DNA from 2 places in the Specibacter sp. AOP5-B1-6 genome. Region 1 is predicted to be linked to the other one. Evidence: predicted binding sites of a transcription regulator. Region 1 holds the regulator's gene; the other holds the start of a gene.

What was found. The regulator HspR, encoded in region 1, represses chaperone genes until heat shock. The targets are predictions, from matches to a motif close to AAGTTGAGTCNNNNNGACTCAACTT.
Region 2: a site for HspR is predicted at 11,186-11,210, ahead of clpB (ATP-dependent chaperone ClpB). Genes of this name have one in related genera too.

What each region holds. Positions count from the first base shown of each region.
Region 1 covers NZ_JBQSVT010000017.1:69,424-84,013, reverse strand. Annotated here, with positions in the region: gene ACT3TS_RS10825 (DEAD/DEAH box helicase) at 1-1,603, shown strand, start outside; gene ACT3TS_RS10820 (heat shock protein transcriptional repressor HspR) at 1,726-2,166, opposite strand; gene ACT3TS_RS10815 (DnaJ C-terminal domain-containing protein) at 2,252-3,244, opposite strand; gene ACT3TS_RS10810 (nucleotide exchange factor GrpE) at 3,348-3,905, opposite strand; gene dnaK (molecular chaperone DnaK) at 3,908-5,779, opposite strand; gene ACT3TS_RS10800 (methyltransferase domain-containing protein) at 6,130-6,990, shown strand; gene ACT3TS_RS10795 (LysE family transporter) at 7,041-7,661, shown strand; gene ACT3TS_RS10790 (hypothetical protein) at 7,745-8,110, shown strand; gene ACT3TS_RS10785 (low molecular weight protein-tyrosine-phosphatase) at 8,218-8,721, shown strand; gene pabB (aminodeoxychorismate synthase component I) at 8,809-11,010, shown strand; gene cls (cardiolipin synthase) at 11,127-12,605, opposite strand; gene ACT3TS_RS10770 (hypothetical protein) at 12,796-13,335, opposite strand; gene ACT3TS_RS10765 (transposase) at 13,729-14,298, shown strand.
Region 2 covers NZ_JBQSVT010000003.1:128,813-143,402, reverse strand. Annotated here, with positions in the region: gene ACT3TS_RS02680 (hypothetical protein) at 1-76, shown strand, start outside; gene ACT3TS_RS02675 (pentapeptide repeat-containing protein) at 73-732, opposite strand; gene ACT3TS_RS02670 (hypothetical protein) at 821-1,117, opposite strand; gene ACT3TS_RS02665 (ASCH domain-containing protein) at 1,122-1,580, opposite strand; gene ACT3TS_RS02660 (NADPH:quinone reductase) at 1,717-2,715, opposite strand; gene ACT3TS_RS02655 (pyridoxamine 5'-phosphate oxidase family protein) at 2,754-3,242, opposite strand; gene ACT3TS_RS02650 (hypothetical protein) at 3,811-4,350, shown strand; gene ACT3TS_RS02645 (hypothetical protein) at 4,393-4,935, shown strand; gene ACT3TS_RS02640 (S66 family peptidase) at 5,450-6,478, shown strand; gene ACT3TS_RS02635 (DUF4031 domain-containing protein) at 6,513-7,385, opposite strand; gene ACT3TS_RS02630 (ubiquinone/menaquinone biosynthesis methyltransferase) at 7,513-8,202, shown strand; gene ACT3TS_RS02625 (helix-turn-helix transcriptional regulator) at 8,240-8,443, opposite strand; gene ACT3TS_RS02620 (hypothetical protein) at 8,440-8,850, opposite strand; gene ACT3TS_RS02615 (MerR family transcriptional regulator) at 8,953-9,732, opposite strand; gene ACT3TS_RS02610 (2,3-butanediol dehydrogenase) at 9,986-11,047, shown strand; gene clpB (ATP-dependent chaperone ClpB) at 11,249-13,864, shown strand; gene ACT3TS_RS02600 (hypothetical protein) at 13,959-14,590, opposite strand, start outside.

The DNA.
Region 1 (14,590 bases):
CCGCTTCCAGGCCGGGCTGTGGGACGAGTTGGCCCAGCTTGGCATTGTTGACGAACAGGCCCAGGCCTGGCGCAAGACAGTCACGGGCCTGCTCGACGGCGGACCGCCCGTCGCGCTGCCAGCCCCGGCCGGTTTGAACGCGACACTGCGCCCGTACCAGTTGGACGGCTTTAATTGGCTGCATTTCCTGTACAGCTTTGGGCTGGGCGGCGTGCTTGCGGACGACATGGGTTTGGGTAAAACCGTCCAGACCCTGGCCTTGATGTGCCAGGTCAAGGCGGATGCTGCCGCCGGGCGCGGCACCGACGCGCTCGTCGAGGCAGGGACCGGTGCAGGAGTCGGTTCGGGATCCGGATCCGGCAACCAGCCCTTCCTCGTGGTCGCACCCACCTCCGTGGTGGGCAACTGGGCCAGTGAAAGCATCCGGTTTGCGCCGGGTTTGAAGGTCGTCACCGTTTCCGAGACGTTCGCCAAGAGCGGTTTGAATTCGGCGGATTTCTTTGCCGGTGCTGACATTGTCATCACCTCCTACGCCTTGTTCCGCATTGATTTTGCCGAATACGGGATGCAGCCCTTTGCCGGGCTGATTTTGGATGAGGCGCAGTTCGTCAAGAACCACCAGTCGAAGGCGTACCAGTGTGCCCGCAAACTGAAGTCGCCGTTCAAGTTGGCTGTGACGGGTACACCCATGGAAAACAACCTCATGGAGCTGTGGGCCCTGCTCTCGATTGTGGCGCCCGGGCTGTTCCCCAGCCCGAAGCGCTTTGCCGAGTTCTACCAGCGGCCCATTGAAAAGAATGCCGACTCCGAGCTGCTGGGCAAGCTGCGTTCCCGGGTGAAACCGCTCATGTTGCGGCGCACGAAGGAACAGGTCATTGCGGACCTGCCTGCCAAGCAGGAACAAATTCTGGAAGTGGAGTTGAATCCGCGCCACCAAAAGATTTACCAGACGCATTTGCAGCGGGAGCGGGCCAAGATCCTCGGGCTGCTGGAAAACGTCAACAAGAACCGCTTCACCATTTTCCAGTCGCTGACGCTGTTGCGCCAGCTCAGCCTGGACGTCTCACTGGTGGATGAGAGCCAGGCAGGGGTCCGCTCCTCGAAACTGGACGTGTTGTTTGAACAGCTTGAAGACGTGATCAAGGAAGGCCACCGGGCCTTGATCTTCAGCCAGTTCACGGGCTTCCTTGGCAAGGTCCGTGAGCGTCTCGTCGCCGAGGGCACCGAGTTCACCTACCTTGACGGGGGCACCCGGAACAGGGCCGCCGTCGTGGATGAGTTCAAGACCGGAACGGCACCGTTGTTCCTGATCAGTCTCAAGGCCGGTGGTTTTGGCTTGAACCTGACGGAGGCCGACTACGTGTTCATCCTTGACCCGTGGTGGAATCCTGCCTCCGAGGCGCAGGCAGTGGACCGCACGCACCGCATTGGGCAGAAGAAGAACGTCATGGTGTACCGGCTGGTCGCCAAGGACACCATCGAGGAAAAGGTCATGGCGCTGAAGGCCAAGAAGTCCCAGCTGTTCTCGGATGTGATGAGCGGGGACTCGTTGTCCGGCGGCGCCTTGACGGCGACGGACCTGGCCGGTCTCTTCCGCGACTGACACCCCGTCGCCTCCCCTTGATCGAGTTTGCACTTGTTGGCCCGATTTCAACGATTTTCGGTGTCATCGGTCCAACAAGTGCAAACTCGATTTTGATGCAGGAGGGATTGATGCAGGAGCGATTACCGCTGCGGACGCCAGACCACCACGGCCTGGCTGCGCGGGCGCGGACGCTGGCCGCGGGCAAGGGCCACGATATCCCCGCCGGTGAGGCCGCCGGCAAACACGCGGCTGTTGGCGCGGGGCGGCCGCGAGGCCATCTCCGCTGAAACTGCCTCCAGGGCGTCGGTCAGTTCCAGAACCTTGGAGCGCAGTGCCTCCACCTGGTTTTGCAGTTCCATGATGCGCCGGATCCCCTCAAGGGAAACACCCTCCTGGGACAGTCGCTGCACTTCACGCAGCATCTCAACGTCGTGCTGCGAGTAGCGGCGGGACCGGCCGGGTGCGCGGCGGGGCTTCACGATGCCCAACCTGTCGTATTGGCGCAGCGTTTGCGGGTGCATCTCCGCCAATTCAGCCGCCACGGAAATCACAAAGATGGGCGAGTACGGGTCAACGATCATTGCAATTTCCTTTCTCCCCGCCCGCTCCCCAACCTCGTACCTCGGCCAGGGAACCCTGCGGGCGTGGGCCCAACGTGAATAGTAGTTACAGCCTTGCCTTGTCCTTCAGCGTTGCACGGGGATCGTCGTCGCCCGTGGCAGCGGCAAAGGCACGCACGGCTTCCTCCGCTTCCTTGTTAAGCTTCTGCGGAACCGCCACGTCGATCGTGACGAGGAGGTCGCCGTCGCCCTTCTTGGATTTCACGCCGGCACCCTTGACACGCAAGGTGCGGCCGGACGGTGTGCCGGCGGGGACACGGACACGAACGGTCTCACCCGTCAACGTGGGCACACTGATGTCGGCGCCCAGAGCTGCCTCGTGGAATGCCACGGGGACGTGGACGCGGATGTTGTTGCCATCCCGGACAAAGAAGTCATGGGGTTTGACCTTGACGGTGACCATCAAGTCGCCGGGACCGGCGGCACCTGACTGGCCCTTGCCCTTGACCCGGACTTTTTGGCCGTCCTTGATGCCGGCGGGGATGCGGACGTCGATCACCTCACCGTTCGGCTCGCGCAGGCCAATCTTGGTTCCGTTGATGGACCCGGCAAAGGAGATGCTGGTTGAGGCCGTGCGGTCCGCGCCCTTGGTTGGTGTTGGCTGAAAGCCGCCAAAACCGCCTCCTCCGCCGCCACCGCCAAAGAGGTCGGCGAATTCCGGGGGCAGGCCTGAGCCGCCAAAGCCCGGGTTGCCGCGGGGTGCGCCGCGGCCGCCACCGCCGAAGAGGTCGCCGAAGACGTCTTCAAAACCGCCGCCGCCACCGCCGTTGTGGCCGCTGCCCCCAGCACTGAAGCGGGCGCCGCCGCCCATGGCCCGGATGGCGTCGTATTGTTCGCGGTCTTCCTTGCTGGAGAGCACTGAATACGCTTCGGAGACGTCCTTGAAAGTCTTTTCCGCCTTGGGATCACCGGAGTTTGTGTCCGGGTGATACTTGCGGGCCAGCTTCCGGTAGGCCTTCTTGATGTCGGCGTCCGATGCATCTTTGGACACACCGAGGATTTTGTAAAAGTCTTTCTCGACCCAATCCTGACTTGCCAAGACGCCTCCTTTCTAAAAGTTTGTGGGAAATGCTTCTGCTGGCCGGGCCTGTCGACACCCGGGGGTTTCGACACGCCCGGCCAGCGGAAGTGGTGCTGTGGGACTACTCCGGCACGGCCACGATCACTTGTGCGGCGCGCAGGATGCGCTCTCCGGACTTGTAACCATTGCGCAGCACCTGGCTGACGGTGTCAACCTCAATGTCTGCGCCCGGCTGCTGGATGAGCGCCTCGTGGACGGTTGGATCAAACGCAACGCCAGTGGCGTCAATCTTTTCCAAACCATACGTTGTCAACACTGTTTCCAGCTTGGCGGCGATGGCCGCAAACGGGCCATCCACCAAGTCGCCGTGGGCACGTGCCGCGTCGATGTCATCCATGACGGGCAGAATCGAGTTGAGCACGCCGATGACGGCCATCTGGCCGGCAACTGCCCGGTCCCGCTCAACACGCTTGCGGTAATTGACATACTCGGCCTGCAAGCGAAGAAGGTCGTTCTTCAGCTCGGCGGCGTCGTCTGCCACTGCTCCCTGCGCCACGGAGTCCTCGGCCGGAACCTCAACACCGTTGAGGATCTCCTCGGCCTGCGACAGTGCGTCGGGGGCTTCGCCTTCCGGGGTTCCGTTTTCCGGAACCTCCTCGGGGTTTGTGGACTCAGACATGCTTACTTCTTCTCGTCTGCGTCTTCGTCGATGATCTCGGCATCAACGATGTCTTCCTCGGCGCCTGCCTCGGCGGACTCGGCACCCTCGGAAGCGCCGGCGTCAGCCGTTGCACCCTCAGCCTGGGCTGCGGCGTAGATGGCCTCGCCCAAGGTGGACTGTGAAGCCTGCAGCTTCTCAAATGCGGCCTTCACGGCTGCATCGTCGTCGCCGGCAAGGGCAGTCTTGAGCGCGGTGACGTCTTCCTTGACGGGGTTCTTGACCTCGTCGGCGAGCTTGTCATCGTTGTCGGCCAGAACCTTGTCCACCGAGTAGTGCAGCTGCTCTGCGGAGTTGCGCAGATCTGCTGCCTCGCGGCGTTCCTTGTCCTCGGCTGCGTGCTCTTCAGCTTCGCGAACCATGCGCTCAATGTCATCCTTGGACAGCGAGGAGCCGCCCGTGATGGTCATTGACTGCTCAACACCGGTGCCCTTGTCCTTGGCGGACACGTGCACGATGCCGTTGGCGTCGATGTCGAAGGTGACCTCAACCTGCGGGACGCCGCGCGGAGCCGGAGCAATGCCGGTCAGCTCGAACGTGCCCAGCGGCTTGTTGTCACGGGTGAACTGACGCTCACCCTGGAAGACCTGAATGGCCACTGACGGCTGGTTGTCATCAGCTGTCGTGAAGGTCTCGGAACGCTTGGTCGGGATGGCCGTGTTGCGCTCGATCAAGTTGGTCATGACACCGCCCTTGGTTTCGATGCCCAGGGACAGCGGGGTGACGTCGATGAGCAGCACGTCCTTGCGCTCACCCTTCAGGACACCGGCCTGCAGTGCGGCACCAACGGCCACAACCTCATCCGGGTTGACGCCCTTGTTGGGCTCCTTGCCACCGGCCAGTTCCTTGACCAGTTCGACGACGGCGGGCATGCGGGTTGAGCCGCCCACCAGAACGATGTGGTCGATGTCGGAAACCTTGATGCCGGCTTCCTTGATGACGTCGTTGAACGGCTTCTTGGTGCGCTCGAGCAGGTCCTTGGTCAGGTCCTGGAGCTTCGCGCGGGTCAGCTGCTCGTCCAGGTGGACCGGGCCGTCAGCGGTTACGGAGAGGTACTGCAGGGAGATGTTGGTGCTGGAAGCCGAGGAGAGTTCCTTCTTGGCCTGCTCGGCAGCTTCCTTCAGGCGCTGCAGGGCGATCTTGTCCTTGGACAGGTCGATGCCCTTGACCTTGAGCTGGTTCAGCAGGAAGTCAACGATGCGCTGGTCCCAGTCGTCGCCGCCGAGGCGGTTGTCACCGTAGGTGGCGCGCACCTGGATGGTGGAGAAGTCGTCTTCGTCCTTGCCAACTTCCAGCAGGGAAACGTCGAACGTTCCGCCACCGAGGTCGAACACGAGGATGAGTTCGTCTTCCTTGCCCTTGTCCAGGCCGTAGGCCAGTGCAGCAGCCGTGGGCTCGTTGACAATGCGCAGCACGTTCAAGCCCGCGATTTCGCCGGCTTCCTTCGTGGCCTGGCGCTCGGCGTCGTTGAAGTAGGCCGGGACGGTGATGACAGCGTCGGTGACCTTCTCGCCCAGGTAGGCTTCGGCGTCGTTCTTGAGCTTCATCAAGGTGCGGGCGGAGATTTCCTGCGCCGTGTACTTCTTGTCGTCGATCGCAACGTTCCAGTCGGTGCCCATGTGGCGCTTGACGGAAGCGATGGTGCGGTCAATGTTGTTGACGGCCTGGCGCTTGGCGATTTCGCCGACCAGGACTTCGCCACTCTTGGAGAAGGCAACGATCGACGGGGTGGTGCGGCCGCCTTCAGCGTTGGCGATGACTGTGGGCTCGCCACCTTCGAGGACGGATACAACAGAGTTGGTGGTTCCGAGGTCAATACCTACGGCACGTGACATAAGTGGTTCCTTTCATGGGCCGCTGCGTGAACAAGTCCGTCGCCATGGTGGCGCCGGGTCGCCCAACCAGCGGTATTGAGCGTTCTGCACTCAACTCTACTCAGACTCGCTTTCATGTCAAATGAAGTTGAGCGTAGTAGGCTCAACTTTCACTTTAGGCGAACACGTACGACGCCGGACGGCCGGCTTTGCGACTTGCGCCACCAGTGCGGGGCTGCTTTCCGGACGGACCGGGCACGGGAGGATTTTGCGTGCGGGCTGTTCTGGTCCGCAGCTGCCCGCCTGCCCGCGGCTGCCCGCAATGCGGGACACTCTGGCACGGGCGGGATGCCGGGCGTACGCTCCCATTTATGAGCGAGCAATCCAGCGAGGACCAGGGCCAACCCCACAGCGAATCCCAGGGCCAATCCCACAGCGACGTCTACACGCACGGCCACCACGAGAGCGTGCTCCGCTCCCACACGTCGCGGACGGCGGCGAATTCTGCCGCCTACTTGATCCCGCACCTCACCCACGGTCTCAGCGTGCTGGATGTGGGCTCGGGCCCCGGCACCATCACGGCCGGCTTCGCCCGTCTGGTTGCCCCCGGCGCCGTGTTGGGACTGGACCGGGCGCCGGAAGTCGTGGCAGCCGCAACGGCGATGTCCACGGACCAGCACCTGGCCAACCTCAGCTTCGACACCGGCGACGTCTACAACCTGGACTTTCCCGATGACAGCTTCGACGTGGTGCATGCCCACCAGGTTTTGCAGCACCTGACGGACCCGGTTGCCGCGCTGCAGGAAATGCGGCGCGTGGCAAAACCGGGCGGCATCGTGGCGGTGCGGGATGCGGACTTCCACGGCATGTCCTGGTACCCGCAGCTGCCCGAAATGGAAGAGTGGATGGCCCTGTACCAACAGGTTGCCCGCCACAACCAGGCGGAACCGGATGCCGGGCGGCGGTTGCTGCACTGGGCGCATTCCGCGGGATTCACTGATGTCACGCCGTCGTCCGCCAACTGGCTGTACGCAACACCGGAGCAGCGGGCCTGGCTCGCCGGGGTCTGGGCCGACCGGACGGTGGGCTCCGCATTTGCCGAACAGGCCGTAGGCTACGGCTTCGCCGATGCACCGACACTGGCGCGGGTCTCGGCGGGCTGGCGGACCTGGGGCGCCAGCGAAGACGGCTGGTTCCTCATGCCCAACGGGGAAATCATCGCCCGGGCGTAGTCAGTCTCGGAGAGCATTTTGCCGCTGTAAAGCCGCTGTAAACTTGGCGGGTGCAATTCTCCCTTTGGCTGGCCCTTGCGGGCGCCGGCGCCATGATCAGCCTGACTCCGGGCGCAGGCGCCATCAACACCATGTCCAACGCGCTGACCGCTGGTTTCCGCCGATCCTTTTGGGGCATCCTGGGCCAGCAGCTGGCGTTGGTGCTGCATGTGGTCATCGTTGCGGCCGGCGTGGGCATCATCGTCTCCAGCTCCCCGTTCCTGTTCCTGCTGATCCGCTATGTGGGCGCCGCCTACCTCGTGTACCTGGGCATCCGGAAGCTGCTGGCCAAGGCAGAGACGGACGACGGCGGGGACGCACCCGCCGCTGTTGAACCCGGCTTTTCGATGTTCCGCCGCGGGCTCTGGGTCAACCTGCTGAACCCCAAGGCCATTGTGTTCTTCCTGGCGTTCATGCCCCAGTTCATCCGGCCGGCCGATCCGCTGCTGCCCCAATACGTGGTCCTGACCGCCACCGTGGTGGTCATTGACATCATCGTCATGTGGTTCATCTTTGCCGCCGGCGCCAAGCAGCTCAAACACCTGACAGGCAGCGAGCGCGGGCAGCTGATCCTCAACCGCATTTTCGGCATCATGTTCATCGCGGTGGGCGTGCTGCTGGCCCTGGTGTAACCCGGCCCGCAGGCCCGCACATTTCCGTGGGCTGGTCCCGCTGCGGGTGCGCGGTGGGCCACCCGGGGTTTTACACTTCTTCCATGAGCAACCAATGGTTTCAGCAGCCACACCCTGACGAGAAAGCCCCGACCAGGTACCCGGCATCCCGGTTGCGCCCGGAAGATCTCCCCAAGGAGCCCTTCAGCTACATGGGCACACGCAGGAGCATTCAAAGCCCGCTGGGGCAGGTCACCTTCGCCGCATTCATATTTTTGATGGCAGCGGTCCTCTTTCTCGCGGTCCTCATGGACAGCGCACAGACCGGGCGTCCGGGACTGGCGGTTCTAGCCGTTGTGCTGCTGCTTGTGTTCGGCGGGCTCGGCACCGCAGCCATGATCATCGGCGTCAAGCGCATGCGCTGGCGGCGCGAGTACATCCGCATCACGGGCCAGCGCCCGTGGAGCTGAGCTGCTTGAGCACGTGCCGGGACCGGGGCGGGCCGGGTCCAGCGCGGGGCAGGGTGTTGGGCCAGGCGCCATCCGGCCGCACCTCCTCCCGCCGATAGACTGACTGAATGAACACTCCCTACCGGATCATTACCGTGTGCACCGGCAATATCTGCCGCTCCCCCATGGCTGAATTCATGGTGGCAGCCGCCGCCGACCATGCCGGCATGGACGTGGAAGTTGATTCCGCGGGCACCTCGGCGTGGGAGACGGGCAATCCGATCGATCCCCGCGCCGCAACCACGCTCAAGCGCCACGGCATTGCCGCTGCCAACCACGCGGCGCGCACGTTCAATCCGGCCTGGTTTGCCGACCGGGACCTCATCCTCGCTCTGGACACCGACCATTACGACGCCCTCCAGGCGCTGGCGTCCACCCCGGAAGCCGCCAGCAAGGTCCGGATGCTGCGTTCCTTTGACCCTGCAGTGGCCAACGCCAGCCGGGACGAGCAAGGCATTTACGACCCCTGGTACGGCGACGCCAAGGACTTCCAGGTCAGCTGGGAGTTGATTTCCGCGGCCATTCCCGGCATCTTGGCGCACGCCGCTGACTACGGTCACGCACGTGGCTAGACCCCGGGTCCTGCCATTGCCCGCAGGCTCCCAACAGCTGCCGCTCCACAGCGGAACCCACAGTGGCACCCCCGGAATTGTGGGCCCATGCAACGCCCGGTGATCATCGCCGTCGACGGCCGCTCCGGTGCCGGAAAGACCACTGTCGCTGTGGAATTGGCAGCCCTGCTGCGCCGCCACCGCCCCGTGTCGCTCTTCCACCTCGAGGACATCTACCCGGGCTGGGACGGCCTGGCCGGAGGTGTGGAACGCTATATCGGCCAGGTCCTGGAACCCCTCAGCGAGGGCCTGCCCGCCATCTGGACCGCGTGGGACTGGGAGGCCAGGAACGACGGCGCGTCCCGGACCACCGCGGTTGCCCCGGTGGTGGTCGTGGAGGGTGTGGGGTCCGCCCATGGACGGGCGGCCGGGTTTGTGGATGCCGTAATTTGGGTGGACGCGCCCACCCATTCCCGCAAGCAGCGCGCCTTGGAGCGGGACGGCGAAACGTACGCACCCTACTGGGACGTCTGGGCGGAACAAGAAGAAAGCCTTCTGGCCGGCGAGGCGTCCGCCGAGCATGCGGACATTCTGGTGGACGGTACCCATGGCGTTGCCAATGCCCCTGGACTTGTCCTTGACGCCCTGACCCAGCTGCCGGCCTTGGAACATGTGCTGGGCCCGGAGCTGGCGCGGCGCCGCGGACTGGAATTGTCCGTCACCCGCCTTGACGGGCTGCCGCCGGCCGCCGCACTTTTCGACGCTCTCCTTGGTGCTGCGGACAACGCCGTGTGGCTTGACAGCTCGATCGCCGAAACCGCCACCGGGACCGGGACCTCGGAATCAGCCACCCCTGCAGTGAGCGATTCAGCTGCCGGGAAGCCGCCCAGCGCCCGAGCCAGGTTCTCCATCATGGCCGACAACTCTGGCTGTTTTGGCCAAGTGGCCCGCCACCGCAGTGGCGTCACCACGGTCACCGCCGGCCAAGTCACCACCCGCATCCGGGGCCCGTTCTTCCTCTGGCTGGACTCCGTGTGGGGACGCAAGGCCGTGCGGGCACCCGAGCACTATCCCGGCGATTTCACACTGGGATGGCTGGGTTATCTGGGCTATGAACTCAAGACCGAAACTGGCGGCGCAGCAATCACAGCCGACCCCCCGGCCGCGGGACCCGTGGACCTTCCGAACGCTCCAGTCGTTCCGGCCGGGGCCCTGTCGGCCCTGCCCGACGCCGCGCTGCTCTTTGCCGGCCGCGCAGTGGTCCTGGACCACCAGGAAAACTGCCTCTACGTTCTGACGCTGGCGGGCACCCACCACCCATCATCCGGCCAGGAGGCTGGGGCGTTCCGCACAGCGGTCCGCACTGCGCATGCCGCGGCCCAAGCCGGACGGGGCACCCAGCCCGGCCATCCGGCGTCGGACATCACCGGCAGCACTCCCACGGGTGGGCCGGCACCGCAATTCACGGCGCGGGACGGTGAACGCCGGTACAAGGCGATGATCACGGCGGCACAGGCCCAAATCCACGACGGCAACTCCTACGAGGTTTGCCTGACCACCCAGCTGGAAGCCCACTCCGCGCAAAGGATGGACCCCTGGACGGCGTACCAGGCGTTGCGCCGGCGCAGCCCCGCACCGTTTGCCGCGTTCCTGCGCCTTGGCGATTTGAGTGTTTGCAGTACGTCGCCCGAGCGTTTCCTGCGCATTGACTCGGAGGGGAGGATGCGTGCGGAGCCGATCAAGGGCACCCGCCGCCGGGATTCCGACCCCGCTGTCGACGCCGCACTCAAGACGGATTTGGCCACCTCGTTGAAGGACCGGGCCGAAAATGTGATGATCGTGGACTTGTTGCGCAACGACCTGTCCCGCTTTGCCCTGCCGCACACGTTGACCGTCCCGCGGCTGTTTGCCATTGAAAGCTACGCGACGGTGCACCAGCTGGTCAGCACCATCGAGGCGCAGCTGGCGCCGGGGAGTTCGCGCGCGCAGGCCGTGGCCGCCGCCTTCCCTGCAGGGTCCATGACGGGCGCCCCCAAGATCAGCACCATGGCGATTCTCGACGGCCTCGAGGCGGGCCCGCGCGGGATCTACTCGGGCGCCATCGGCTATTTTTCACTCAATGCCGCCCTGGATCTTTCGGTGGTGATCCGCACGCTGGTCCTGCAGGACACGCACGACGGCGGCACGCACCTTGCACTGGGGGTCGGCGGCGCCATTACGGCAGACTCCGAGGACGAGGCGGAATGGCAGGAAATTCAGGCCAAGGCATACGGGGTCTTGTCCACGCTGGGCGCTGAATTCCCGTCCTGAGCTGCGGAGGCGGCCGGTGGTGCCCAGAGCGGGGATGGATTCTCGAAGGGAGGAACGACCGAAGGAAATCTTACTGTCCGCGAGGGAACCACGGGCCGTCGGCCTGCGGGGCAGTTTTACTGCAGTGTCGCGGTCAGTCGGGCCACGTTGTCGACGTAGCGGGCCAGGATCGGCCGGTTGACCCAGTCTTCCAGCTTCAGTTCACGGGAGATGGACCGGTAGTGGTCCTCGACGGCGTGCATCTGCCGGACCACGTCACGGTCGATCATCATGACGGTCACCTCAAGGTTCAGGGAGAAGCTGCGCATGTCCATGTTGGATGAACCGATGATCGCAACTTCGGAGTCCACAGTGAAGTGCTTGGCGTGCAGCACCATGGGCTTGGGGTAAAGGTAGATCCGCACCCCGGCCTTCATCAGCGCTTCGTAGTAGGACCGCTGGCCGTGGTGGACAAGGAACTGGTCACCCTTTTCAGAGACGAACAGCTCCACAACCACCCCACGCTGGGCGGCGGTGGTGATGGCGTAGAGCAGGGAGTCGTCGGGGACAAAATAGGGGCTGGAGATGGTGATGCATTCCTCCGCCGAGTACAGCAGCGTGTTGAACAGGCGCAGGTTGTTCTCGGTGACAAACCCGGGCCCGCTGGGCACCACCTGGCACAGCGAACCGCCCGAAAACGAATCCCAGTGGTAAGTGGCCAGCTGCGACTCAAGTGACTCTTCGGTTTCTGATGACCAGTCGGTGGCGAACATGACGTTCAAAGTACCGACGATGGGACCTTCAAGACGAGTCATCAGTTCAACCCATTGGCGGCCAATTTTGTGGTTCGCCTTTTTGCGGTAGGACGGTTCGATAATGTTTTGCGAGCCTGTGAAGCCAATCCGCCCGTCGACCACGAGAATTTTTCGGTGGTTGCGCAGGTCCGGCCTGCGCCACTGGCCCTTCACGGGCAGCAGCGGCAGCATGCGCCGCCACTGGATCTGGCTTGCCTTGAGCCGGCGGATCATGCCACGGTAGCCGGGCACCCGCAGGGAGCCAATGTGGTCAAAGAGCACACGCACCCGCACACCGCGTTCGGCCGCAGCTTCCAGTTCCCTGAACAGCCTGTCGGTGCTTTCGTCCGAACTCATGATGTAAAACTCGGCGTTGACATAGTCCTTGGCCCGGCTGACTTCGTCGGCCATGGCGTCCAAGGACTCCTGGTAGCCCTCGATGAGCTGGACTGAATTGCCACCCAGAGCGGGGAAGAAGCCCAGATTTTGGTTTAGTTCCATCGCCGACTTCACCCAGGCAGGGCCCTCATAAGCGTCCACCAGTGAAGCGATGCCTTTGGTGCCCTCGACAATGCGCTGGTTGACAGCGTCCTGGTTCTCCCGCCGCCGCCGGGAGAGCCGAAAATTGCCGAACATGAGAAACAAGACCAGACCGACGTAGGGAAGGAAGAAAATGCACAGCAGCCAAGCCATGGCGGTGGTGGGGCGGCGGTTTCCGGGGATGATGCCGAGCACGGCAATGCGGATGCCCAGGTCCACCAGCATTATGAGCACGGAAACCCATGAATCGGAGGTTGGCAGGCTGAACGCCGTCCAGATCATGCAGGTCTCCTTATGTCAGTATCCACGCAGCAACGGTATCAATGCCGTGTCAGCCGCAATGCCCTGGCAGCGTCATGGCCGCCGGCGTCGCATCGTTCGGCCACCTATTTTCCAGCGCGGGTGACAACATCCTAACCGCACTTGGTGCAGGAGCAGTTGTTCCACTGCCCGACGAGACATGCAGAAGCGGTTAGGTCCCGTCGACCCCAAACGCGGAGAGGTGGAAATTGACTCCTGAGGGGACTTCGACCTGGATGAAGTCTGGAACCGTGCCCGGTTTGGATGAGTCATGCGGAGCAGTCGTGTAACTGTTTATCATGGGCCCTCCGCAGGATCCGCCGGAGGTTTCGGCGAGGTTGGGGTCCGTGTTATTTCCGAGCGTGACCTTGTAGCTGGATTCGCTGTCGCAGATTAACACCACCATCACGGCTTCTTGCGCCTTAGCATTCGAAAGTACGAATTTGTCCGTCTGATTTCCCTTTTCGTTGAGTAGCAACTTGCCCATTTGGGAGGGAGCAGCTGCAAGTTCGGGATACTTCTTCCAAAAGTCGACGACGCTCGTTAGCGGTGAAAAGGGAGAATCGCGGCTCGTCGCGGGGGCTGATGTCGCAAGCGAACTGGACGAGCTGGGTGGCGTGTCGCTCGAAATTTCCTTGGCCGGAGTGCTGCAACCAGCGAGGGCCAATGCTGCCACTAATAGAATCGAGGACGGGACCTTGTGATTCACCATCAGTTAGTCTCGTGCTGCAGGTCACCGGTCGTCACATTGATGGACAAATTTCCTTCTTTCCTTCGGGATGCGCCGCCCGCAGCGGAATGAGAAAATTTCCTCGGCCTTCGAATGGCTTTTTGTCCACGGGCCGGCTGGCTTGGAGTGTCGATCGGTGACGTGAGATCGGACCGTTCGTTTCCTGCTCACGCCACCGACAGGTACTCCGTAGAGTTCCTGCAGAGAGAACAACTCTTGCTGCCGCTCTTCTAACAAGCCTGTCCAGGAATTGGTCCGCACACCAACTTATGGCGCAAAATCTATCCTTATGGACAGTCGCATCCCATCCCTTTGGACAGTCTCGTCAGCCAGACTGGAACGGTTCCGCTTCCGCTTGTACGGAGGTAAAACTCTTTGGAGACTTCCAGTCGCGTCAAGGTCTTGCGCCAAGTTCATTGCCGGGCACAGTCCAGGCCCAGCCCAGGCCCCGATTTTCGACTCTCCTCATGGCCGGCGGGGATGCCGGTCATCGTTCGTAAGGAGATTCCGCACGTGGGTGCCCAGATGCTGATCACTGACATCGACGGGCAACGGTACACAGCGATCGCATCGAACCAGGAACATGGCCAGCTCGCTGATCTGGACGTCAGCCACCGGCTCATGGCACGCTGCGAAGTCCGGATTCGCAACGCAAAAGACAGCGGTTTCGCGAACCTGCCCTTCAAGTCCTTCACCGCCAAGAAGTTGTGGTGCCATGTCGTCATGATGGCCACCGAGGTCATGGCCTGGACCCAGATGATCGGGTTCAAAGATACGAAAGCCAGATGCTGGGAACCAAAGAAGCTCCGGGCCAGGCTCTTTGAAATCGGCGGGAAACTCGCCAAGCGCGCCCGCCAAACAGCCCTGCACCTGGCCGCCACTGCACCAGAGATACAACTGCTGCTTCAACGAGTGAAACGGATCGCGGTGCTATACCCGCCATAGAAGGGTGCCAGCCGACCGTCCGCACTCACCCAGAGAAGCAAAAACCCAGCACCATCGTGACCGGTGTGGAACCAGCCACCGACAACCGCCCCACCGGTCAGCGATCAGAATGTCACATCCGAGTGCCACAATAAGAACCATCAGGCAGCCGGTCAGCCCTGATCCAGCGATATCCCCGCGTCATGAAAGTTAGAGGCGCGATGCCCTCGGATAAGATGCGGAAACTTCGCGCGATTAGTTGATTATTCGGATGATAATCGGCGCTGCATGGATTGCCCGGCGCAGTGGCAAT
Region 2 (14,590 bases), on a different contig from region 1:
GCAGGTCATCTCGATCATCCTCTGGGGCACCGCGTTCGGCGTGCTGGCCACACTGGGCGTCTCACTGGCCCGTTAGGCGAGCGTGATGCCCAGGTGCGCGGCCAGGATGGGTGCCAACAGGCCCAGCTGGTAGTCGTCAATCACGACGCCGGACATGGAACCGACGCCGTTGAGCGTGCGGAAATCAGTGGTGCGCAGGTCCAGGTCCTTGAGCCTGGCCTGCTGGAGGTCCAGTGTGCCGATCCGGCAGTTTTTCAGGGACATGCGGGTGACGGTTGCGCCGCCAAGGTCGAGTTCGCCGATGATGCAGTCGCTGATCTGAAGATCGGTGATCTTGGCTGCGCGCAGGTTCAGGAAGTCGATTTTCCCGCCGTCGATCCGCACGGACTGCCAGGTGCTGTCATACACTTCGGCCGATCCCCAGCGGGGCGAGGTGATCTCGGTGTCGCGCCAGCTCGTGCGGGCGCCCTTCATGACCGGGGCAAAGCTGTCGTTCAGCACTGTGCCGCGGAAGCGCACCCCGCGCAGCTCGGTGTCGTTGAGTGTTGGTCCGTTGAGTTCGCACTCCAGGAAGTCCGTCGACGTCAGGTCGGCCTCGTCAAAGGACGTTCGGTCAAACCGCTGTCCGTCATACGTTTCACCCGGGCTGAAGAACTGGTCATCATTTTCCACCAGGTCGTGCAGATCAAGCGGGGTGAGCCGGGGAGCGCGGGGTTCATTCTTCGAAGCCATGCAACCAGAGTATCTGCCGGCGGTGACAACGGAATTCTGATAGCCGGCAGCGGCTGATCCCCAGTCGCTGGCTGCCAGCGGCTGCGCATCAGCTGTCGAAGCGGATGGTCAGCTTCGATGAGTACGCGTGGCCCGCGTTCGGGGTGGACGCGTCCATGTGCGGTTGGGAGCCGGCCGGCCAGGCACGCGTTGCGCGGAAGTTGTATCCATCCTGGTCGGCTGTCTCCCACTCAAACACCACTGTCTGCCCGGCCTCGAACGAACGGTGGCCCGGAACGGCCAGGTCTGCGAAATGGGCCCAGCAACCACCCGGCGTCTGGTCCGAATCAATGACGCCCCAGCCCTCTTCATCATGCCAAAAGCGGACCGTTCCTGTGGTTTGCATGGCTTCAGCGTAATGGCAGCCGGGCGGTGACCTTGAAGCGTTGGAGCACCAGCATCGTGGTGTCATCCACCGTGAATTCCGGGTCTTTCATGGCCGCTCTCATGTCGGGGGAATGCCAAAAATCCTCGTGGCCGGCCCGCCACTGGGCCACGGTGGTGAATCCTTCGCCCTCGTCAATGGCATGCTGCAGGTCTACATCGGCCAGCCGGGCCATGCGAACCTCGGTCATTTCGATGACGGCTACGCCGCAGCCATCGGAGTCCACCACTACTTCCCGCACACCTACGCGGGGCAATTCCTCCTGCTCCACCTCGAATTCAATGAGTGTGGCGGTGGTGGAGGTTTTTGACCCATCCAGAATCGCCGCAACGAGCTGGTCACGCAGCGGTCCCGGGAATGCGAATTCGCAGATGGGAAGCCCGGCGAATTCCGGTGTCGTGTTGGTGCGGTCGTTGTTGGTCATGCGGAAAGCCTACTGCCCGACCAAAGTGAACAATTTAGCACATGCGTGCCATATGTTGGTGGGCATTGCCGAACGCCTGAACCAGCCCATCCGGCGGCGGATGACGCAGGCCGCTCTTCGATGTAGGTGGCCACCCTCATGGTTTCAGGATTAGCCGACCGGAGACGCCGCCATTTTCGAGGCGGTGGTGTGCCTCGGCAGCCTGGGCAAGGGTCATCGTGTCGGCGATCCGGGCGGTCAGGGCCCCGCGGGCAAGACTCCAGTTGAGCACGGCCGCGGCGGCGGCCAGATCGGTGACTGTGGCGTTGCTGATCGCGAACCCGATCAAGGTCACATCGTGGGTATAGGTGGCGCTGACCGGTAGCGGGACGCGCGTCTGTGGTCCGGCCGCAGTGAGGAGGATCCGGCCGCCGCGGGCCATCAACCCGACCGCGGCGTCGAGGTCGTGATGGCCGGAGGTGTCCCAGTGCACGTCCAATCCGCCGGGTGCTGCGCTGCGAACCTGCTCAACCATGTCGGGGTCCCGGTAGTCGACCACTATGGCTGCCCCCGCACTCTGCGCACGCTCCAGCCCGGCGCCGGAGGCGGAGGCGATCACCTGGGCGCCGGCCGCAGCGGCCAAGCGCACCGCGGCATCACCGACGTTGCCGGCCCCGCCGCCGATGTACACAGTGTCCCCCAAGCCCAGCCGGGCATGCCGAAACAAGCCCAACCATGCTGTCGCTGCCATGTGCGCGACCCCGACCATCTGGACAGGATCCACCCCGTCGGGCACGTGATACAGCCGGTCTGCCGGCACAGCCGCGTATTGCGCGAACGAGCCCTGGCGGCCATCATGGCCCAAGCTGTTGCACCACACCAGGTCCCCGACGGCGAAACCGACCACACCCGCCCCGGACGCGGCGACAGTGCCGACCAGATCACGGCCGATCACGAACGGGAACGGGGTCGGCGTCGGATATGCCCCCGAACGAACGAACGTGTCCACGGGATTGGCCGTGACCGCCTCAACGGCCACCAGCACGTCAGTCGGACCGAGCTGCGGGACCGGCAACCGTTCATAATTGATTGAGTCGGCCGGCCCGAGCGCATCCACGCAGGCCGCATGCATCGTCTGTGGAATCTCAGGCATCATCCATCACTTCTTCCGGTCGCCAGGCTATGCCGCGCCAGTCACGGCTGGGCCTCCTCGACCCCGTAGGCCTTCGCCCACGACGCCTGCAGCTCGGACTCCTTGGCGTGACCGAACTGGTACGCCGGCGAGTCGACCGGCAGCGCGCGGTCGACGGTGACCAGGATCGCCTCGATCGCCGGATATCCCGGGCCCTGCGTGGCAAGCAGCCAGTCGTGGATCCAGTCGAATACCCGGCTGCCCGGGGCGTGAAACTCGCCGGTTCCCTTGAATCGGTACCCGCGGCGTTTGAGGAAGTCGACCACGTTGATCTCCAGCCGCGGATCCCGCCGCAGGTTGGCAACCGTGCCAGGGGACGCTTGGTTCAAGAACACCAGATGATCGTCGTCGTACACCCGCAGTGTGCCCTTGGGGGAAAGGTTCGGAGACCCGTCCGCGCAGATCGTGGCCACGAACCCGAGCTTGGCGCTGTCCACGATCGAGCGCATGTCTGCATCGATGACACCCATGACGTGCGACCTCCTGCCCAAGAGACTCTTCTTCAGAGTGTATACCTGCGCCTGCAACGATCACCCGGCCGCATCGGTCAGCATCTCGGGGCCGACGGCCGGCTGGACCCTGCCGGCAGCGGGCGATCAAGAGCGGGAGGTTTTGGGTCTTGTTACGGCTGGAAGTTTTAACGGGCGGCGTGACCCTATCGTTGAAACGTTAAATTTTCCATTCCTATTAAAAAGACTATCCAAAGGGATCAATTGTAAATGTCCAAAAGGACCAAATATGCGCCATAAATTGACGGGAGGGCACAGCCCCGGCAGTCTGGTTAGAGCGACAGGAACAGTTGTTCCGTCTGCAAAAACCTCTATGCAGTACTGAGCGGTGGCGTGAGTTGGAAACGAACGGTCTGATCAGGCAACCGATCGGTGCTCCAAGGTGGCGGGGCGTGTCTCTCCCAAGGAGGCGGCACGCCCCGCCACCACGTCTAGGTGTTCACGTGACCGTCAGTGCACGACACCACCAAGCTGGCCGGCGCATTCTCAGGGAAGAAGGATATTTGTCTATCAATTATACATATCGTGATTTGCGACTCGAGATTAGCGGATGAAAAAAAGGAAAGCCCTTTCCGCGATTTCATTAGTGGCGGCATTGACCCTCGCTGGTTGCAGTGCTCCTTCCCAAGAACCTTCGGGTGAGGCGGCACCTAGCTCGTCCAGTTCGCTTACGACATCAGCACCCGCAACGGGCAGGGATTCTGCCTTTTCGCCACTAACGAGCGTCGTCGACTTTTGGAAGAAATATCCCGAGATTGCAGATGCTCGCTCCAAAACGGGGATGCTGCTAATCAACGAGAAGGGAACTCGGACGGAAAAGTTCGTGCTTTCGGATGCTGAGGCGAAGGAATCCGTGATGGTGGTGTTAATCTGCGATAGTGAATCCAACTACAAGGTCACACTCGGGAATGGCGCGAACCCGAAGCTTGCGGAAACCTCTGGAGGTTCGTGCGGAGGGCCCATGATAAACACCTACACAACTGCTCCACATGATTCTTCAAAGTCGAATACGGTTCCAGACTTTATCCAGGTCGAAGTCCCGTCAGGAGTCAATTTCTACGTGACCGCGTTTGGCGTCGACGGTACCTAATCGATTTATCTAAATAAAGCGTCCAATAATGGAGGAAATTCAATGAAATTGATGTCGATTGCACTGACTTCGATGGGGGCTGCTGCCGCCTTAGTGGCCGCAACTGTAGTTCCTGCAAATGCTTCATCGGCAACGGATGCTGCGAACGAGAGCCAAGGCGCTCCAGCATCGGCTCTTTCGTGCCAAGCGGGTTACGTTTTTGACACGACTCAAAAAGATGTTTACCTGCCGAACCCAGGCAAAAGAGTCTACGCCACCAATGGTGGAACCTTGTCGTTCACTTCCGCAGATGCCAGTACAGTTTCAGGTTCACTTTCGGTTACCGCATCTGCTGACGCTGGATTAATTTTTACAAAAGTTGGTTTGTCAGTAGGAGTAACGGTATCTCATACGGCCACGGCCACGACCACAGTAGGATATTCTTGGGAAGTTTCCGCCGGTCAGGATGGCTGGATCGAAATGGGGGCTCATGGATACCAAATCAACTACACAAAGTCCCATTACAACTCTCCTTGCACCGAGGTGATCGATCAAACGGACACTATTGTTGGAGCGACCGAAAATGCCTGGTTCACTCACAGCTAGGGTGAGATAGGCAATTCATATACCTGACTACGCTAGACGCCCGGATTAGCAAAAATTGCTAGGCCGGGAGTCGACACGGGTCAAGCCCCTGAGATCTGGTCATAGCTGACGTTTCGGCCTGGTCGAACATGTTTTTGCCTCCATTTCGCCGAGCCGCTTCGACCCGGTCCGGCAGGTTTCGTGACCCCGCAGCATGATCTCGTCGGCTGTGGCTGTGGCTGTGGCTGTGGCTGTGGCTGTGGCAGGGGCTTCAGGGCTCCGGACCTGGTGAGATAATTGGTGAGAGTTTGAAGTAGCTCAAAGCGTCATTTTGTCCAATGACTACTGCGGAAGTCCGGACTTTTCGATTCGCTCTGCAACCTGCAACCTTGCATCTATTTGCCCACGATAATTTAGATCCACGGACTCTTCTGTCAGTGAGTTGGCTGAGTAGTGGAGCTACCCATGTCGGAGCGCATTCCGTGGGAAGTGAACGTCGATGAATTGGCGCGGGCCCACATGCGAATATGGGTAGATGGAGATTCGATACCCCCAGCCGTTGAGATCTGGCGACATTATTGGAGTGACGGCGCCGTCGAGCGGAATAGGTGAAAACCTGCTGGACCGCCTCAACTTTGCGGTAGAGCAATTGCGCGACCGCGGTTTCGTGGTGCAGCTCGGCGAGTGCCTCGACGGCACCACCCACGTCAGTGCTCCGGTTGAGCGGCGGGCGGAAGAGTTGATGCGCATGCTTTTGGATCCCACGGTCAAAGCCGTTGTTCCCCCGTGGGGAGGCCAGACGGCCATTGACCTTATTCCTCATCTTGATTTCGACGCACTCGCCCACGCCGCACCAACCTGGTTCGTGGGTTACTCCGACATTTCAACGCTGCTGACTCCGGTGACGCTCCGGGCCGGCATGGCAACCCTCCATGGGACCAACCTCATGGACACTCCGTATCGTGTCCCCGAGTCGCTCATGTCGTGGATAGAGATTGCCTCGCTTCCTGCGGGAGCGACATTCCGGCAGGCCTCGCCGGGCGTTCATCGAGTCAACGACTGGGATGACTGGGAAAACATGCCAGAGGTATCGGAACACACCTGGAACGGCAACGGCGCGTGGGAGCGGCTCGACGGGGGTGAAGAGGATGTGAGTGTTACAGGGCGCCTGATCGGTGGATGCATTGAGACCATTGCCAATCTCGCAGGAAGTCCCTACCTGGACACCAGGGCATTGCGTGGGGGCGCGTGCGATTCACTGATCGTTTATGTGGAAGCTTCTGGCGTTGACGCGACCACGATTTGCCGTCATCTCCATGGCATGCGCCTGGCCGGATTTTTCGACGGCGCCACAGCCATCCTTGTGGGGCGAACCGGCGCCCCTGACTCGCCGAGCCTCACCCAATCTGAGGCGGTCGTGGATGCCCTGGGTATGCTCGGCATACCCATCATCGGAAACGTGGAATGCGGCCACGTCCCGCCACAGCTCCCAATCGTCAACGGAGCTCAAGGCCACCTGTTGTTCAGCGAAAAAGTCCAGTACCTGGAGCAGACGCTGGCATGAGCTGGCCCGCCGCCAAATTGTTGGCTCGCCCGATTTACGGGGTAACGATGGCCGCCAATTCGCGGCTGAGGTTTTCCTGCGCCCGGGCAGCCCATAGTTCTTTGCCCCTGGCCGTGTGAAACAGCGGCTCCAGCGCCAGTAATTGACGTACGACGGAGGTCCTCCCCTTGGCGAAGTCATCCTCCGAAACGTGTGCATAGTCTTGCCTGACGCCTGCAACGTAGCGGGAGTAGGTGTCCGGTTCACCGCCGAGGATGGCGAGGTCGGCGTCGCACAGGAGATGCCCCGATTCGTCTCCGGGTGCAGGGGCATGGGTGGCCGTCAGGCGGACCAGGCGGCAAACCTCGGCTGTTTCTTCCGGGGCCAGGAGGGTGTTTAAGCACTCTTGTGCCAAAACCGCGGAGTCCTCTTCATCGGTGGATGTGCCGTTGTAGACGGCGTCGTGGAACCATGCGGCCAGCGCCACCGGGCGCGGCACATTGCGGGCGGTGAGAAGATCCAGCGCCTCCAAGACGGCCAGCAAATGGGTGGCTGAATGGTAGTTCCGGTGCGGCTCGTTCCATCTTCCCAACAACTCCGCACCCAGTTCTCGACACCCGGGCATGAGGGTGTTCCAGCGTAGCTCCAGAACCGAACCAACGGATTTGACCCGGTACTTTGCCTTAATCCGCAGGCCCGAGGCCACCAGGGTGCGCGCCAGTTCCTTGCCGGAGAGCGGCGCTGCCCCCGCGGACACAAGGTCTCGGTAGAGCCGCGCGGGAACGTCGTAATGGTCAAGGTCGAAGGCCCGCTCGGTGACTCCGTTGGTGGCGGCAAAGGCGTGCAATTCGGAGATCGACGTGTCAGAGATCAGGTGCGAGAACACTGTCCCGTGCGCCGGCCAGTAGGGTGGATCGATGAAGATCATGGCCCCAGTTTAGGCTGCGGCGGCAGGGCCCGCAGCCTCAGCGAATATGACCGGGGTGGTGTGCCGCATAGACTCTTTGCAGTCCAGCAACTCAGCAGTCCAGCAACTCAAGTGAAGGCCAGTGGCAATGCGAAACGAAGACTCATCAGTCCAGGCAACTTTCAACGGCATTGCACGCCGCTATGACGTCATGAACCGCCTGATGACGCTGGGTTCCCACCAGCGCTGGTGCCGGGAAATCGCCACGCTGGCCACCAGCCGACCCGGGCACCACTACCTGGACTTGGCCACCGGAACCGGCGTCATCGCCAGGGCCATCCGCGAACAACGCCCCTCCGGTGCCGTCATCGGCGCAGACTTTTCCGAGTCCATGCTGGACGTGGCCCGCCAGCTCGACGGCAACGCAGGCATCGACTGGCAGTTTGCCGATGCCCATGAGCTGCCCTTCGAAGACAACAAGTTCGACGGCGTCACGCATGGCTACCTGCTCCGGAACGTCAGCGACTTGGACCTCGTCCTGAACGAACAATTCCGTGTCCTGAAGCCGGGTGGTGTGGTTGCCGCCCTTGAGTCGTCGCCTCCCAGCGGCATTTTTTCCCCTGTCATCTGCCTCGGCATGCGCGTGGTCATTCCCACGCTCGGGACAATTATTGGCCGTGACCGCCCGGCCTACCAGTACCTGGTCGATTCGACGCTTGGATTCCTGACCCCCGAAGCGCTGCGCCGCAGATTCGAGCTGGCCGGCTTCGAGGACGTCCGGGTGAAATCAAGGTTCTTGGGCACGAACATGATCTGGACGGCGCGCAAGCCGGGCTGACGGCGAAAATTCAGCAAGCACAGCCGGCCCGGTGCGCCTACCGTTCGGGCTCTTCGAAGATGAACAGCTCCTCGATGCTGGTGCCGAACACCCTGGCCAGCTTAAATGCCAATGGCAGGCTGGGATTATATTTTCCGCGCTCCAGGGCGATCACTGTTTGCCGGGAGACTCCCAGTGTTGCGGCAAGCTCCTCCTGCGACCAGCCGGCAGCCTTTCTTGACTCTGAGATGTGGTTCCTCAAGACTGCGCTTCCGCAAGAAAGTTGCGCTTGGCCCGGTGGTAGCGGAACCAGAATGCAGTGATGGCCAAAATGACGGCGACCAGCATGGCCAGTGCCGCGAATGCAGAATCCGCAAAGATCGCCACCGCGGCAAGGGTGGCCACCAGGATCACCAGCGTGTCGATGTAGGCGGCAGACTGGGCTTGTGTGGACATTTCCTTTTCAAAACTACCCTCGGCCTGCTCCAGTGTTTGTGTCTGGTGGCGCTTCTTGAAGAACATGACGGTCATGCCTGTCGCAAAGACAACGCCGGCTGAGAGGATGCGCGGCAGCACATCATTGGGCGGTTCGGCGGCGACCGCCCAGGCCGTCAGGATGGCCAACACTGCAAGTGCGATGGTGACGACACTGATGAATTGTTTTTTCATGCCCAGCTCCGATACTTCGAGGATAAATGTAAAGCAACCTTGACATGGCATGCATGCCCATGTCAAGGTCGCTTTACTTTTCTGGAATCTGGCTGCGAGGCTCTACAGTTCCTGCTCCGCGTGGACGGTCAGGGCGTCCCGGACAAACTGGGCACCAACGATTCCGCCATAGTTGGCTGCAAAGCGCTCATCCGCAACGTACATGTCAGCCAGGCCCAGTACGTATCCGCGCACGTCCCCTCCGGGCAGGGCAGCAGGCGTGCCCGGGATCGACGAAAGCCACTCAACGTGGCGCCGCGCCAGCTCCTGCGCGGCGGATGAGGAAGGTGCGGCCCCGCTGGATGACAGGGAAGTCCAGTCGTTGTTCAGCGCCGCCACTTGGGCTTTCCAGGTGGCTTGCCCTGAGGGATCCTTCCCGCGCCACCAGGAGTCGCTTTGCGCGTATGCCTCCTTGCCCCAGCGCTGCTCCACCTCCTCCTTGTGTTGGGTGTGGTCGAATCCGTCCAACATGTCCTTTGCCATGATTTCCTTTCCCGCAGCTTCCGCTGCAATGGTCTTTTCAACTGACGCGATGAGCCGCGACAGTCGTTCCTGTTCGCCCCGCAGCCACGCAACGTGGGTCCGCAGTGCAGAAGTGGCTGAGTGCTCCTGCGCCAACACGGACGCAATGGCCGGCAGTCCGAGCCCCAATTCGCGCAGCAGTAAAATCCGCTGCAACCGCACGAGTGCGGACTGGTCGTAGTGGCGGTAGCCGTTGCTCGCAATCCGGCTCGGCGTCAGCAGTCCAAGGGTGTCGTAGTGCCGCAGTGTCCTGCTGGTGGTTCCCGCCAAGGCTGCGATTTGCTGGATCGACCAGTCCGCGGGGGCTTCTTCGATGCTCATGCAAGCAACTCTAAATGTTGACGCAGCGTCAATGTCAAGGCGAGTTTCGGCCACGGCGGATTGCCGAACCAATGGCCGCACGGGGATGGCAGGTTCACCCGATGCGGTGCGAAACCATTGCGACATGCGTGACGTTCGCCGATTTTTGCGAGAGCATGGGGAATGTCAACTTTGGGAGACTTGGTGGTTCTGCACAGCACGCCGCCGTGTGGTTTGACCGAGTCTTCACTACCGAAAATCTTGAGGAGCCATCATGAAGGCAGCACGTTACTACGATCGCAACGATATTCGCATCGAGGACATTGCCGAGCCGGAACTGAAGCCGGGAACCGTGGCCATCGACGTTGCCTGGTGCGGGATTTGCGGCACCGACCTGCATGAGTTCCTGGAAGGCCCGATCTTCGTCCCGCCCGCGGGCCACCCGCACCCGATATCCGGAGAATCGGCTCCCGTCACTTTGGGCCATGAATTCTCCGGAACGATCACGGCGCTGGGTGAGGGTGTCACTGATCTGACGGTCGGCGAGAATGTGGTGGTGGAGCCCTACATCATCGGCGAAGATGTCGACACCGGCGAAGGTGCGCCCTACCAGCTGTCTCAGGATATGAATTTCATCGGCTTGGGTGGCCGCGGTGGCGGCCTGTCCGAGAAGATCGTGGTGGAACGCCGCTGGGTCCACCCCATTGGTGACATTCCATTGGACGAGGCTGCGCTCATTGAACCGCTGTCCGTGGCGCATCACGCCTATGTGCGTTCCGGGGCCAAGGCCGGCCAGGTCGCCATTGTTGGCGGGGCAGGACCCATCGGCCTGCTGACCGCGGCCGTGCTGAAGGCCAAGGGATTGACGGTCTACGTTTCCGAACTTTCCGAGGCGCGCAAGGCGAAGGCTCTGGAAACCGGTGTTGCTGATGCGGTGTTTGACCCCCGTGAGGGCGATGTGGCCAGCCGGGTCCGTGAGCTGACAAATGGCCAGGGTGCGGACCTTGGCTTCGAATGCTCCTCGGTGCCCGTCGTCCTGGACATGCTCCTGGATGCTGTTCGCCCAGGCGCAGTCATCGTCAATGTCTCCATCTGGGGCCACAAGCCTGCTGTGGACATGCCGAAGCTGGTGCTGAAGGAAGTGGACCTGCGCGGCACTATTGGGTATGCCAATGACCACCCGGACACCATTGCGCTGGTTCAAAGCGGCAAATTGAACCTTGCCAAGTTCATCACCGGGCGGATCGGACTGGACGGGCTGGTCACCGAGGGCTTTGAGCAGTTGATCAACAACAATGAAGAGCACGTGAAAATCATCGTGAACCCCCGCGGTTAGGCATCGTGAAGCCCCGTCAGGCGGGACGAGGCGCCCGGATGCCGACCACCAGCTTCCGGGTGCCCCTTCGTGTTTCGGGCAACGCATGGCCCGGGTCTTGACCGCGGACAAGTCCGTGGAATAACATCCACCGAAGCAAAGTTGAGCGTAGTAGACTCAACTTTACGATGAGTGAGTCTCCACCCAACGAAAGGATCTCTCTTGGACGCCAAATTCACCACAAAGAGCCAGGAGGCTCTTTCCGCCGCCGCCATGAACGCCTCCACCGCCGGCAATCCCACGGTCGAGCCCGCCCACCTGCTCAAGGCACTCATGGACCAGCGCCAGGGTGTTGCCGTCGCCTTGCTGAAGGCAGCCGGGGTCGACCCGGATGAGGTCAGTGTCGGTGCCAGTGCGGCCATTCGCAACCTCCCGTCGTCGTCCGGCACATCCGTGGCCCAGGCGCAGCTCAGCCGCAACACGCTGCTCGTGGTGCAGTCCGCCCAGCAGGCCGCCGAGCGCATGGGCGACAGGTACGTCTCCACCGAGCACCTGCTTTTGGGGCTGGCGGACGACGCCGGAGCAACGGGAGGTGCCCTCCGCCAGGCCGGTGCCACCCGGGCGGCGCTCGACGCTGCGCTGCCGTCGGTGCGCGGGGACGGCAAGGTCACCACGCCCGATCCCGAGAACACCTTCGAAGCCCTGGAAAAGTTCGGCGTGGACATGACAGCCATTGCCCGCACCGGCAAGCTTGATCCGGTGATCGGCCGTGACTCCGAGATCCGCCGCGTCATCCAGGTGCTCAGCCGGCGCACCAAGAACAATCCCGTGCTCATCGGGGAGCCCGGCGTGGGCAAGACCGCCGTCGTCGAGGGCCTGGCCCAGCGCATGGTGGCAGGCGACGTGCCCGAATCGCTGCGCGGCAAGACCCTCATCAGCCTTGACCTCTCCGCCATGGTGGCCGGTGCCAAGTACCGCGGTGAATTTGAGGAGCGCCTCAAGGCCGTGCTGGAGGAAATCAAGGCCTCCGACGGGCAGATCGTCACCTTCATCGATGAGATTCACACGGTGGTGGGGGCCGGCGCATCCGAAGGTTCCATGGATGCCGGCAACATGCTCAAGCCCATGCTGGCCCGTGGCGAACTGCGCCTCATCGGGGCCACCACGCTGGATGAGTACCGCGAAAACATTGAAAAGGACCCGGCCCTGGAGCGGCGTTTCCAGCAGGTTTTTGTGGGTGAGCCCAGTGTCGATGACACGATCGGCATTCTGCGCGGCCTGAAGGAACGCTACGAGGCCCACCACAAGGTCGCCATTGCGGACTCCGCCCTGGTTGCCGCCGCCACGCTCTCCAACCGCTACATCAGCGGCCGCCAGCTGCCGGACAAGGCCATCGACCTGATGGATGAGGCTGCATCGCGCCTGCGCATGGAGATCGATTCCGCACCGGAAGAGATCGACCAGCTGCGCCGCGCCGTCGACCGGTTGACCATGGAGGAGCTGGCGCTGTCCGGTGAAAGCGACCCTGCCTCGGTGGAGCGCTTGGAAGCCCTGCGCGCCGACATGGCGGACAAGAAGGAGGAGCTTGCCGGTTTGAATGCGCGGTGGGAGGCGGAAAAGGCCGGGCTGAACCGTGTGGGTGATTTGAAGGCCAAGCTCGATGAGCTGCGTTCGGTGGCGGACAAGGCCCAGCGCGACGGCGACCTGGAGCAAGCGTCGCGGGTGCTGTACGGGGAGATTCCGGCGCTGCAGCGCGAGCTGGAGGCTGCCGCCGCCGAGGAGGAGTCCATCGACAAGCCCGAGCTGATGGTGGCCGAGGAAGTCACTGCGGACGACATTGCCGAGGTCATTTCCGCCTGGACCGGCATTCCCGCCGGCCGCATGCTGCAGGGCGAGAGCCAGAAGCTGCTGCAGATGGAGCAGGTCCTGGGCTCGCGGCTGATTGGCCAGTCGGCCGCCGTGACCGCCGTGTCCGATGCCGTCCGCCGCGCCCGGGCAGGCATCAGCGACCCGGACCGCCCCACCGGTTCGTTCCTGTTCCTGGGCCCGACAGGTGTGGGCAAGACCGAGCTGGCCAAGGCGCTTGCCGACTTCCTCTTTGACGATGAGCGCGCCATGATCCGCATCGACATGAGCGAGTACTCCGAGAAGCACTCGGTCTCCCGCCTCGTCGGGGCCCCTCCGGGCTACGTGGGCTACGACGAGGGCGGGCAGCTCACTGAAGCTGTGCGCCGTCGGCCGTATTCGGTGGTGCTGCTGGATGAGGTGGAGAAGGCGCACCCGGAAGTCTTCGACATCCTCCTGCAGGTGTTCGACGACGGCCGGCTCACCGACGGGCAGGGGCGCACAGTTGATTTCCGCAACGTGATCATCGTGCTGACGTCCAACCTAGGCTCCCAGTTCCTTGTTGACCAGAACTTGGCCGAGGATGAAAAACACAAGGCCGTCATGGCCATTGTGGAGGCCTCGTTCAAGCCGGAGTTCCTGAACCGCCTTGACGAGATCGTCATGTTTGATGCGCTGAATGTGGAAGAGCTTTCGCGCATTGTTGACCTGCAGGTGCAGTCGCTGGGTGCCCGACTGTACGAGCGGCGCCTGACCCTCGAAGTGACCGACGCTGCCAAGGCGTGGCTGGCGTTGACCGGCTACGACCCGGCCTATGGAGCCCGGCCGCTGCGCCGGCTGGTGCAGCGCCAGATCGGGGACCGGCTGGCCAAGGAGATCCTGGCCGGCGCCATCACCGACGGAGACACCGTCCTGGTGGACACGTCCGCCGACTTTGACGAGCTCGACATGGACTCGGCGGCAGGCTCCGGCCTGACCGTCAGCCGCAAGTAGCCTCCGCGGCCCCAAACAGCAGCGACCCGTGAGATAAGGCGGCTTGGATTTCCCCAAGCCGCCTTATCTCACGGGTCGCTGCTTTTTGGCTGTGTTACTTCGTGAGTGAGATTTTCAAGTTGTTGCCGTCCCTGGTGTCATGGATGAGGCAATCTACGCGACGGTCACCTGATTTGTCCCAGGAGGTTTCTGTTGGGTAGGCCGACATCGGCTTCAGAGTCTTGATTTTGGCGGCCTCGGAAGTCATCTGGACATCTGCGCAGACCTCAGCGGCCTTGGCCTTGAGAGCATCGCCACCGGGGAAATCTTCATCGTCGGCGTAGTAGAAAGCACCCACCAGCTGAGCCGAGTGTGGGCTGCTGCAAAGCACAACGTCAGCTGACTTGGAAATGCTGGTGAAATTTCGCAAGCAATCGCCTTCAAGCCAGTCCAATGGTGCAGCCATCGGGACTATGACACCGGCGTCGGGGTCCACGGTTTCGTCGGTGGGTGTTGCCTTGCCGGTGGGGGAGGCATCCTTCGTTGGCGTGGTGTCGCTGCTCGGCTCCGCCTTCGGGCTCTGCTGCTCCTGGGACTGCGTCACGGGGACCGGGCTGGGGCTTGCACTGTTGATGTTCCCCATGATGAAACCAATGAGCAGCCACACGAAGAAAACAATCAGGCCCAAACCGACGACAGCAACGCCGAGGATGATGAAAAGTTTTTTCTTGCCGTTGCCGTTCCCCT